2 regions of the Exiguobacterium sp. K1 genome follow, and region 1 is predicted to be linked to the other one. Evidence: riboswitches for the same ligand, from Rfam matches in the RefSeq annotation. Region 1 holds a riboswitch; the other holds the start of a gene.
The links. A riboswitch is a leader RNA that binds a small molecule or an ion and turns the genes downstream of it on or off. The one in region 1 is predicted to bind S-adenosylmethionine.
Positions count from the first base shown of each region.

Region 1 (6,195 bases):
AAAGTCACGTACCAAAACGGAAAAACGGAAATCAAGCCGCTCGATTACAATCAATTGTTCTTATCACAGGATAAAATCGTCGAAAATAAAGGCGCCATGATTGCTGCCGGAACACCCATCGATGTCAACGGTGATCCGATCATCGACCGGAGCGTTCCCGATAAGCCGGAAGCCTTCGTCTCTGACGCACCGGATTCAAACAGTCTGCTTGAAGTCCATGGGAAAAAATATATGGTCTCACACTTTGAATATGATTCAATCAACAACGCTGGAAACGAGGTCAAGGGATTACCGGCCTCGATGACGTTGACAGAAGTCGTACAGGATAAAAAGACAGGGAAACTGGCTGTCAAAAAAGCAAGCAAAATCGATTTCAAGAACGTTAACGGTCTCTGGACACCATGTAACGGTTCAACGACACCATGGGGAACACATCTCGGTTCGGAGGAATATGAACCGGATGCCCGGGCTTTCGAGTCGGATCCGACCTCTTCTGCTTATAAAGAAGTCAATGCCTTCGCAGAACGTTACTTCGGAACAAAAGAAAAAGCGAATCCTTATTTCTACGGCTTCACACCGGAAATCTCGGTTGACCGCAAAGGAAAATCATCGGTCGTCAAGCACTACAGTACCGGTCGTTTCTCACACGAAATGATGCAGATTCTCCCGGATCAGAAAACGGCCATCTTTGGCGATGACGGTAACAACACGATGATGTTCATGTACGTCGCCGATAAAAAGAAAGACTTCTCACAAGGAACGCTCTACGCTGCCAAGTTTAATCAAACGAAAGCAACCGAAGGCGGTGCCGGCGATCTCGAATGGATCAAGCTCGGACATGCATCCGATAAAGAAGTGCAACGTCTCATCGACAAAGGAACAAAGTTTAGTGACATTTTTGAGACAGCCGATGTTCCAACACCAGGATTTAAAGCAGTCAAGACAGCTGCCAGCAAAAAGGTCGAGTATCTGAAGCTGAAACCAGGCAAGGAAAAAGAAGCGGCCTTCCTCGAATCCCGTCGTTACGGTGCTTTACTCGGGGCAACGTCTGAGTTCAACAAGATGGAAGGCATCACGGTGAACGCACAAGACAAAAAAGCCTATATCGCACTCTCTTATGTTTCCGGCAGTACGGAAAAACAAGATGGTGCCGTTCAGGATGATATTCAGCTGGAAAAACGCGAATCCGGTGCGACGTTTGAAATCGACCTCGGTCGCGCTAAAGGCATCAACAGCCGCTATGTCCCGACGAATATGCAAGCCCTCGTCATCGGTGAGGATTTAGCGAAGCCGGATGCCTACGGCAACACAGCGAATCCGAATCTTGTTTCAAATCCGGATAACCTGGCCTATTCCGCAACATCGAACACACTCTTCATCGGTGAAGACAGCTCGTTGCACACGAATAACTTCGTCTGGGCATACAACTTGAAAACGAAGAAGCTCTCACGGATTCTGTCCGTTCCGGTTGGGGCTGAAGCGACAGGACTCCGGTCACTCGATCGTGTCGGCGGATACAGCTATCTGCTCAGTAACTATCAGCATCCGGGTGAAGGATTAAACGGAAAGCAGATTACAGCCGTTGATCCGAAGAAACTCGAACAAGCGATGCAAGAAGGCATCGGCATTCAAAAAACAGGTGGTGTAGGTTACTTGTCCGGTCTCCCGACAGGTCAGAAATCGTATTCTCACCGGTAACTCACAATAAGAACTTAACAAAAAGCAGGCAGTGGATATTTTTCATCCGCTCCTTGCTTTTTTAGTCTTGCGATTCAAGACGGTTTTTCAATTATGTGCGCAACTGACCGGCTTCCTGCTCCACACGTCGGAGCAATTCCTGCACGATTTTTTCTGTTTCCCGTTCGCCGCCAAGCGAAAGCAGGCTTCGTCCGACGAAATTAGCGCCTTCGTTTTTCCCGGTATAAATCAGCTGACAACTTGTTTCGTCAAGCCGCTTTAACGTAAACGTCATTTCGAGTTTAAAGATTTTGGCCAGCGTAAAACCAATCGTATTTTGCTTAAAATCCGGTTGATTCGTATAGGCAAGATCCGTCACGATGTACGTCTCCAGCCGATTTCCTTGCATATACGTTTGCCGGTACGTCGAACCGACGACACCCGGTTTCCGTTCAATCACTTCATGCTGGACGACACCCGGAATCAGGCGTTGCAACCGGTCATGATCAAAGATATGCCAGGCTTTTTCGATTGGGACATCCAATCTTTTTTCTTCATGCCACGTTACCATCCGAACCCCTCCCTTTACTGAAAAATACCCTGATGTGTGCAGTTCTAACTTCTGGCTGCACCCATACAGGGTATTTGGCTTATTTTAATCGGTTTTTGCGAATCATTTTACCGTTTGACGTTCCAGTGCCGCACCGAGAAACTTCGCCAGTTCGAGCATACCGAACTTACCGGCCGCCGCTTCTGCATCCGAGTTGTAGTTCGTGTTCGTATTGACGTCATACGTGTAAATCGTCCCGTCCGCATCCTTGATGAACTCAATCCCGGCGACCGCAATCTGGTTCGCCTGCAGAAATGCTTCATACTTTTGAATGATCGGATCATCAAATCCGTCGACGACTTTAAACTTCATCGGTGTTTGTGGTGCTTCTTCCCCAACCGGGCAGAACAGGTCGTCAATGACACACGCATCTGCCGGGCACAATTCGAATCCTTCCGACGTATCGACTTGGACCGCGTAGACAAACTTCCCGCCGACGAATTCACAGCGTGTAATATACGGCTCCGGTGCCTGAATATATTCCTGGATCAATGTGATACCGTCGACCGGCTCATCAAACGTCGGACCGTCAAGATACGTCTCAAGTGCCTCAATCGAATGGAACAACTGGACACCAAGCCCTTTTCCGGCGCGGTTGTGTTTGGTGATGAACGAAGACACCCCGATATTTTTCGCCGCTTCGACGATTTGATCGCGTCCGACGGCAGCCGTCGTTTTCGGCACCCGGATTCCGGCTTTGCGAAGTGCCGTATACTGATTGATTTTACTGACTTCAAGACGCAGGGCACGTGTTCCGTTGAAGACGGTCCGGTCATGTTCTTCGAGCCATGCCAGGACCCCTTCCGTCAGTTCCGGTGCATAACGGTGACCGCGGGTATGCGACGATGCACTCATCCGGCTGTAAAAGACACCTTCCGGCGGCACTTCATCAAGCGGAACCTGCCCTTCGTCGAGGTGCCATTGTTCATACGGCAGTTCCAGTTCCTCCAGTCGTTTGATCAGATGATCCGTCCATTCCTGATTTTCGTGTAAGATATGAATTTTTGTCATTTGATTTGACCTACCTTTCGTTTTTCTTCGACGAGCGGCATGACGTCGCGCGCGAAGCGTTCCATTTCTTCCAGTTGCGGTGAGAATTGCAGGAGCAACAGGGTGACGCCGACTTCTTCAAACGCAAGAATCCGTTCGGCAATCTGTTCCGGTGTTCCGATTAAATCGGGACGGAGTCCGCGGTTTGAGACCGAATAGTCATTCCGCTTCACCTGTTGTTCGAGTTGCGATTTACTGACGAAGTCGTCATAACCGGCGTATCCGGCACTGTCTTCCTTCACATCCGTAATCCGTTGCCACTCGCGCACCGCTTCTTCTTCCGTATCCCGGCAGATGATATAAGCTGCCAGTCCAAAACTTTCAAGTGGTGCCTGTCCCGTCGCATGGCGGCGTTTTTTCATGTCTTCAATCTTGACGGACACTTCTTCGACCGTTCCGCCGTGCATGACATAGGCATCACAGTGGTTGACGATGGTTTGCTTGCCGGCTTCACTTTCTCCACCTGCATACAATTTGATGCCCGGGCGTTGCGCCGGTTTTGGATGTAGTTGTGTCTTCTCAAGCGTATAGTAGTTACCGTCGAAGCTGTACGGGGAAGCGTCTGCCCATAATCCTTTCATGATCGTGACAAACTCTTCCGTCCGGGCGTAACGTTCGTCGTGAGCCGTGAAGATACCGTTGTACTGCCGGGCTTCTTCTTCCCACCAAGCCGAGACGACGTTTAGCGTAAACCGTCCGTTGCTGAGCTGATCGATGTTCGCCGCCATCTTCGCGGTCGTCGCCGGATTATGGAATCCCGGACGGACGGCTGTCATGATTTCGAGACGCTCCGTTGTTGCGGCAATCGCCGCTGCTGTCGTCCAGGCTTCGAGACTTGGTGCTTCAAGCCCTTTGATGTCATTTAAGTTTAATTCCGCAATTAGTGTCGTCGAAAACCCGATTCGTTCTGCCGTTTGCGCGACCTGTTTCGCATAGTCGAACGTCGCCGGCATCTGTTCGTCTTCAACATTTCGTAACCATCCGCCAAAAATCGGTAACCAAAATCCATACTCCATCCGTTATGTCCCCCTTATAAAAAAATCGCTCTTCTCGAAAATCGAAAAGAGCGACGGATTGATCATGTCTGCTCTTATCTTCAAAGGAAAAATTCCTTTTAGGAAGTAGCACCTTCCGCTACGCGCGGGGTTGCTGAAGTGTCTTCGGGCCGTTCCCTCGACTTCTCTTGATAAGAATTATTGGAATTATCGTACACTTTTTAGCAGAGTAAAGCAACCATTAAACCTTGTTTTCCAATCGGAATTAAAAAAGGACGAGAGCTTGGCTCTCATCCTCTTCTCCCATTAATATGGTGCTACAAACGTTGATTGTTCACCAGGTGCTTCTTCTCCGCGGATTCGGTCGTAGAATTTCGCAAGCGTGACGCTGAAATAAGGTCCGACCCATAAGAAGGCGATTCCGATTGTAATTAAACCAAGCAGGAACCAGCCGATGAATGAAAGAACAAGCATGAAGGCTTCCATCTTATGTCCATCCATCATTTGTCGCGAACGTGTAATGGCGTCCAAAATACCGATTGACGGCTCATCGCGTAAAATGTAGAACGTCAAGAGGTATGAAAATGACTTGATGATTCCCGGGATGATCAGTAGTAAGAACCATAAACCAAGAAAAATACTTTGAACAATCGAAAGACCGACTGCTTTTAAGAAGATTTTGTACGGCTCAAACAAATCAACGATTTTCGCCTGTTCTTTCCGGGCGACAGACATCGCAAGCCATGTCCAGCCAATTGCTAGGGGTAGCAAAAGAATATTCAGTAAGAAACCGATCAAATCAATGGCTTGGATATCTTCATTCGCATCAGAAGAAAACATCGTTGGAATACCTTGAATGATGAGAAACAGTAAAAACATAAGTGCCATGAAGACCCAGCGACCACTGAGCGCTTCACGGGCGGATAATTTTAATTCTTTAATCATGAAGATCCTCCTCAAAATAAGTTCTATCTCTATTTACGGCTAATTAGGAGAGGAGTTTCATCTTTTTTCAGGATTTTCCTGTTTTCAACTGATTTAAGCGGGCTTTTTCAAGTTGGCGCTGGCATGCCGTATACAAAGAACGCCGCCCATCCAGCCGTTCCATCGCAAAGGGGATGTCATGTTTTTTCGCCTGGGCGATGACGTGTGCAGAAGCCGCATGAGATACCCGGCTTGTGACGACGACGATGGCATCGGTCTTTTTGGCAAGACCGGCGATTTTCTTCGCAGATTGAGCATCACCCGACAGATGAATCAGTTCGATTCCAGTTTTTTCGAAAAACGTCCGGTAGACCGGAGCTTGCTGTTCATTTCCGACAATGACGAGCCGCATGCCTTCGAACGATGCAAAATCGAGTGGTTCCTTATCAACGAAGTCAATCGGTTGTCCCGGTAGCGACGTCGTCACAAGCGGTGTCAACGGTTCGGATTTCTTTTCACGAATTCGGCGTGTCTTCCGTTCCTGTTTGACTTTCGACTTGCGTTTCATTTGTTTCAGATAGCGTTCCGATTTTTTGACGGCTGATCCGTGAGTCGGTTCAACTGACGAAGGTCCTGATGTGGTTGGACTGTTCGACGTTTCTAACAGTTGTACCGTCGGTTCTTCATATTGGAACGGATACTTCCAAGCAATCGTCAGTGTTTCCGGACGACCTTTCCACATGACGAGATCGACGAGCTGTCCTTCTTTCAGATGGAAGAATCGCATGTCTTCAACCGGTGTGGCGTAATAAAAGGACTTACCCGTCTCATCCTTTAATGGTCCTTCGACCGTCGATTCAATGATGCCATGATTTTTAACGATACATTTTTCAAAAACGATTCGTTCAGACAGTGGCTTCATCCGGTCAGTCGCGACAA
Region 1 is NZ_JAOTIT010000004.1:93,903-100,097, reverse strand. It holds gene N7U64_RS10225 (alkaline phosphatase PhoX) at 1-1,698, shown strand, start outside; gene N7U64_RS10220 (hypothetical protein) at 1,790-2,248, opposite strand; gene N7U64_RS10215 (alpha-L-glutamate ligase) at 2,351-3,298, opposite strand; gene N7U64_RS10210 (LLM class flavin-dependent oxidoreductase) at 3,295-4,353, opposite strand; SAM riboswitch class I at 4,425-4,530, opposite strand; gene N7U64_RS10205 (DUF975 family protein) at 4,639-5,277, opposite strand; gene N7U64_RS10200 (DUF2325 domain-containing protein) at 5,345-6,195, opposite strand, start outside.

Region 2 (6,195 bases), on a different contig from region 1:
AAATCGGCACCCTGAAGAAAAATGCACAACTGTCGATTTACGGTACAAGCGGCTACTACACACGGGTCAAAATTGGAACGACATTCGGCTTCGTCGACTCGAGCAGACTTGGCTTAAACAAACCGGTCGCGCGCCCGAAAGTCGGCACCGTCTTTTATGTCCACTTTGATCAGACACCGCTCTTCTCAGCCGATGTCGCTTACAGCCGCCCTGCCGGTTATTTGAGTAAAGGCACAAAGTTGATTGGTCTGAAAGCAATCGACGATGACTTTTGGCAAGTCCGCTTGCCGAACGGAACAACCGGTTATGTCATCAATCCGTACATCGGAACAACAAAACCGGATATGCGTTACACCCAACAAGCGATTAACCGTCAAAAAATCTATACGGTCAAAGCAACATCGTCTTATTTTGCGACACCGGTCAGTCCGAAAAGTGCCGGATTGGTGGAACAGGGAAAACGTGTTTATCCCCGGTACCGGGTCGGTAATTTTTATGTCATCCAGTCCGGCTGGTCCCCTGTTTATCTGCCGGTCAGTGCCGTCACGGTCAAGACGGATACACGGATTGCACAGAAAAATACATCGCGCGGTGAAAAGTTGATTCAGGCAGCCGCCAAACACTTAGGAACACCATATACATGGGGTTCGCAAACAGCAGCTAACGGCGGGTTTGATTGTTCCGGACTGATTCATTACGCAACGAATGAAGCCGGGAAATACGGCGGCCGGACGAACGTCAGCGGCTACTGGTACGGTGCGTTCTTTACGAATCGACGGACGACAATCAGCAGCGGGAAACGGTCGGATATCGTCTTCTTCGAAAATACGTACACGGACGGACCGTCACATATCGGTATCATGCTCGATAATGAATATTTCATTCATGCCGGCGGCTCACAACTGCAGATCAATTCGATTTACGAACCGCGTTGGCGGGAACATTTCCTCGGCTTCAAATCGATGTAATAACGAAAAAAGGCGTATGGACCCTTGCGGATCCATACGCCCTTCTTTCCTTGATTCAGAATGTCATCTCGACGTATTTCGTCACTTGACGGTCTTCCAAGTATAACTCGATTTGTTCCCGGTATGCTTTATAGTGGTCCGATGCAATATGTGCTTCCAGTGCTTCTTCATCCTGATAGACTTCATAGAGCATGAACTGATGTTCATTTTCAATCGATTGATGTAATGTATAACGCAAGCAACCCGGTTCATTTTGTGCTGCTTTGTAGACTGTGCTTAAAATCGGAAAGACTTGATCGGCTAATCCTGCTTTGACTGTAAGAACGGCATTGACGATGATTTCACCCATATGTTGATTCCTCCTCTGATTGATTACCTCTATCTGTACCCGTTTTTACTCAAGACATACCGAAAAGGATGATTTCGATGCAAGAAAATTTATTCACGTACTTAACTGAGTATGAATCAGAGATGATTCGTTTACGCCGCGACTTTCACCGCCATCCGGAATTATCGTTTCAGGAAGTCCGGACGCCCGCTAAAATCGCTGCTTTTTACGATGGACTCGGTATTCCGTACCGGGCAAACGTCGGCGGCAGCGGAATCGTCGCGACGCTGACAGGAACACGTCCCGGGAAAACAATCGCCATCCGGGCCGATTTTGATGCGTTACCGTTGCAGGAAGAAACCGAGTTATCGTTCCGTTCGATTCGTCCCGGTGTCATGCATGCCTGCGGACACGACGGTCATACGGCGATTGTTCTCGGACTGGCCGCTGCTTTTCATGCCATACAGGATGAACTGGCAGGTACTGTCGTCTTCATTCATCAACACGGTGAAGAAGTGTTCCCCGGCGGTGCCATCCAGATGATTGAGGACGGTTGTCTCGACGGTGTCGATGCCATCTTCGGCACCCACCTCGAAAATGATCTTCCGGTCGGATCAATCGGCTATCACAGCGGTCATACGTTATGTGCGATCGATGAATTTGAAATCGTTGTTCATGGTCAAGGCGGTCATGCCCAGGCCCCGCACCGGACACAGGATGCGCTCGTCGCCGGTGCCCAGCTTGTCTGCAATCTCCAGCATCTCGTCAGCCGGCGGGTTGATCCGTTTGAGCCGGCTATCGTTGCGATCGGTTCGTTCCACGCCGGAACGGCTCCGAACATCGTCACCGGTGAAGCCCGGATCGTCGGAGAAATCCGGACGTTCAATGAACAACTCCGGCACCAGTTACGTCAACAGGTGGACCTCGTCGCCCGGACGACCTGCACCGGAGTCGGCGCTGATTATTCGATCGATTTCACGACCGGTTATCCGTCGCTTTGGAATCATCCGGATGAAACACAGCTCGTCCAGGAAGCCGCCGGTTTTTTACCGGAAGCACAGGTTCGCGAGATGAAACCGATGATGGCAGCGGATGACTTTGCCTATTACCTCGAAAAAGTACCGGGCAGTTATTTCTTCACGGGCTCTGCAAAAACGGATGGGCGGACGATTTATCCGCAACACCATCCGAAATATGAAATCGATGAGCGGGCTCTACTAATTGGAGCGAAAACGTTAGGAGCGACCGTTCTTCGTGCCCTGCAAACATAAGGATTGACTTTCCACTTTTATGAATGGTATTATCATCCCAATGATAACGAACTTACATCAACTTCATATAACACTTATCAAGAGTGGACCGAGAGATCTGGATCGATGACGTCCCAGCAACCTGCGCACAGCAAGGTGCTACGACCAGCAAAGCGAAAGCTTTGGTTGATAAAAAGCGGCGACTCCTTTTGCAACCAAGCAAAGGAGTCGTTTTCGTTTTCTCACTGTCAGACATGACAGGATTAAGGCTCAAGCAGCCAAGGGAAAGGGAGAGATGACATGGAAAAAGCAACATTTGCAGGAGGATGTTTCTGGTGCATGGTGACACCATTTGAGGAACTGCCGGGGATTCACAGTATCGTATCCGGCTATACAGGAGGACATGTCGACAACCCGACATACGAGCAAGTCAAAACCGGAACGACCGGACATTCCGAAGTCGTCGAAATTACATTTGACCCGGCGCTGTTCTCATACGAACGGTTACTCGAACTGTACTGGCCGCAAACGGATCCGACCGATGCCGGCGGACAATTCCAGGACCGCGGGACACAGTATGCTCCGGCGATTTTTTATCATACGGAAGAACAACGCCTTGCAGCAATTGCTTCGCGTGACGCCTTAGCGGCGACAAACCGTTTTAAACAACCAATCGTCACCCGGATCGAACCGGCACACGCCTTCTATCCGGCGGAAGAATACCATCAGGACTTCCACAAAAAAAATCCGACGCACTACAAAAAAGACCGGAAAGCATCCGGTCGCGATGCCTTTATCGATGTCGCCTGGAAAGAAGAAGTCACTGTCTGATTCAGCTTCAAAAAGAGATCACCCTTTCACGCACTTTACCAGTAGAAGTGGCGTGAAAGAAATGATCTCTTTTTTTATATCTTTTTTTCTTCAGGAAATGACTTTAACATCTTCCACTTCTTCTGTATCCTCTGCGACTTGATACCGTTTCAGGACAAAGATGCCGCTGAGCATGACGGCCAGACCGATGATTTGACCGAACGACAACTCGACTTTCGGTAAACCGAACCAGCCAAAGACGTCGACACAGAGCGCAAAACTGAGTTGCGAAATCAGGACGACGGAAATCGCAATCGACGGTCCGAGCAACTGAATTCCCCGCATGACACAAAACACAACCCCGACACCAACGAAACCGCCAAACAGATACAGCGGTTCGACTTCGGCCAGCCCCGCAAGCGTTCCACCCCGAAAGAAGATCAAGGCGAGCAACGATCCGAGCAATCCGACAAAAAAGACTAACGTCGTCGTCGCCCAGGCACCGAAGGCATGACTCATCCGTGCATTTAAAACGGTCTGTAAACTGATCATCATTCCTGCGACAATCGCACAAAACATTCCGAGTCCCATTCTAATTCCTCCTCCTATTCCATTCAGGCAAATGAAAAAATCAAGACGCCGGTCAACATCAAGCCGACTCCGACCCACTGTCCGGTATTACTGCTTTTTTTAATGACTCCAAACCAACCGTTCAAATCAATGACAAAGGCACACAAAATCTGGGCGACAAGCAACAGCGACATCGCCCAGGTCATCCCGAGCAATTGAATCGACGTCAGTTCCGTCACGACGACGAGGACACCAAGCAATCCGCCGCTTGCGTAAATCAGCGGCAAGGTGCGGAAACCGCCGATTTTCCGGTCCCGGACAAATCCGTAAATTAATAAACAGCCGATCAGACCGACGAAATGGACGATCGTCACGGAGAACCACGGTCCTACCGCGTCACCGAGCCGGGCATTAAAGATCCCTTGCAATGCGATGAACAATCCGCTGAATAAAGCAAAAACGATTCCTTGCATCTTCATCCTCCTTTTTCTCTAATTATGAGTAGAACGTATTTTACACTCATTTGAAAGGACAAATGTCCTGAACAGCAAAAAAAGAAGCGGACCACGTCGGTCGGCTTCTTTTACTTATATGCTACTCGAGTGTCCGGTACATCCGCTCAATCCGTCCGAACGCATCATCCATCATCCGGTTAAACAGTTCCGCGACGGTCGGAACATCGTCAATCAAACCGGAGATCAGACCGGCATTGACGTATCCTGCCGTCTCGTCCCCCTCAAGGGCTCCTTTGATATGAAACGATTCGTTTGTCTGTTCCTGAAAAGCCGTGAGTGACGTCGGCTGCAATGCCTCGACATACGGTCCGTTCAACACCCGCCGGACCTGTCCGACTTCACGGCCGATGATTCGTGTTTCCAGATCGTCCGCCTGCACAAGATGTTGTTTATACTGCTCATGCACACGGGATTCCTGTGTCGCAATCAATCGGGTGCCGAGCTGCACACCTTCTGCTCCGAGCATCCAGGCAGCGGCAAGACCACGCCCGTCGCCGATGCCGCCGGCGGCAAGGACAGGAATCGTGACATGATCCGCAATTTGTGGAATCAAGGTCATCGTCGTCAACTCAAGCGGTGAATTGATGCCCGCCGCTTCGACGCCTTCCGCCACCAGTACATCAATCCCTGCCTGTTCAGCTTTAATCGCCTGTTGGACCGAAGCAACGACTCCGATCGTCTGGATCCCCGCCTGCTTTAACTTGGACAAAAAAGGAGCCGGATTACCGGCCGACAAGGATACGACCGGAATCCGTTCCTCAATCGCCAACTCAACCAACTGTTCGGCATGGGGCGAGACGCGGATCGCGACGTTGAGGGCAAACGGACGTGATGTCAAACGGCGTGTTGCTTCGATTAACTGTCTGACTTCAGCAAGTGTCATCGTCCCGCATCCGATCGTTCCAAGCCCTCCGGCATTTGAGACGGCTGCGGTCAGTTCGGCATGGCTGATATTCCCCATCCCGCCTTGAATAATCGGGACATCAATCTTTAATTTGCTGCATAGACGAGACATGGTCTCCCTCCGTTTCCGTTGTCAGGAATGGTATAATAAGTAAGATTGAATTTTAATTCATTTTTTAGAAAAGAGGCGTTTTCATGAAGATTCCGTACCGTGATAGTTCTCCGCAGCTCGCCACAAATGTCTTTGTCGCTCCCGGCGCTTTTTTGATCGGCGATGTGACCGTCGGAGAAGAGTCGACGATTTGGTTTAATGCCGTCCTCCGCGGCGATGAAGGTCCGATCACGATCGGCAAACGTTGCAGCATCCAGGACAATGCGACCATCCATCTTTACGAGGGAGCACCGGTCATTGTTGAAGATGAGGTGACGGTCGGACACAACGCCATTTTACACGGTTGTAAAATCGGCCGGCGCTCAATCGTCGGGATGGGGGCGACGGTTCTCGATCATGCCGATATCGGGGAAGAATGTATTATCGGTGCCAACACCTTAATTCCGTCCGGCAAAAAATTCCCGCCCCGTTCGCTCATTATCGGGTCACCGGGTAAAGTCGTCCGTGAGCTCACGGCAGCCGATCTCGAGATGATTCAGGAATCGATCGATTCCTACGTCGATAAAGGGTATGCCTTCCGAAAACAGCTTGCTGACAATTAACGATCTGCACGAAAACGCTCATCTCGTTTCTTCGGGATGAGCGTTTTTGTTTTAGCGTTCTGCGAACAACGGATGTTCCGAAGCATCATAATCGGCACTTTTTTGCGTCACATCGTGGGTTTCACGAAAAATGGATT
Region 2 is NZ_JAOTIT010000008.1:39,100-45,294, forward strand. It holds gene N7U64_RS14205 (SH3 domain-containing C40 family peptidase) at 1-968, shown strand, start outside; gene N7U64_RS14210 (putative quinol monooxygenase) at 1,024-1,317, opposite strand; gene N7U64_RS14215 (amidohydrolase) at 1,395-2,567, shown strand; SAM riboswitch class I at 2,639-2,742, shown strand; gene msrA (peptide-methionine (S)-S-oxide reductase MsrA) at 2,847-3,377, shown strand; gene N7U64_RS14225 (DMT family transporter) at 3,468-3,947, opposite strand; gene N7U64_RS14230 (DMT family transporter) at 3,971-4,399, opposite strand; gene N7U64_RS14235 (nitronate monooxygenase) at 4,521-5,456, opposite strand; gene N7U64_RS14240 (gamma carbonic anhydrase family protein) at 5,540-6,058, shown strand; gene paaX (phenylacetic acid degradation operon negative regulatory protein PaaX) at 6,110-6,195, opposite strand, start outside.
Region 2: linked by a shared signal. The riboswitch ahead of msrA (peptide-methionine (S)-S-oxide reductase MsrA) and the one ahead of N7U64_RS10210 (LLM class flavin-dependent oxidoreductase) in region 1 are both predicted to bind S-adenosylmethionine.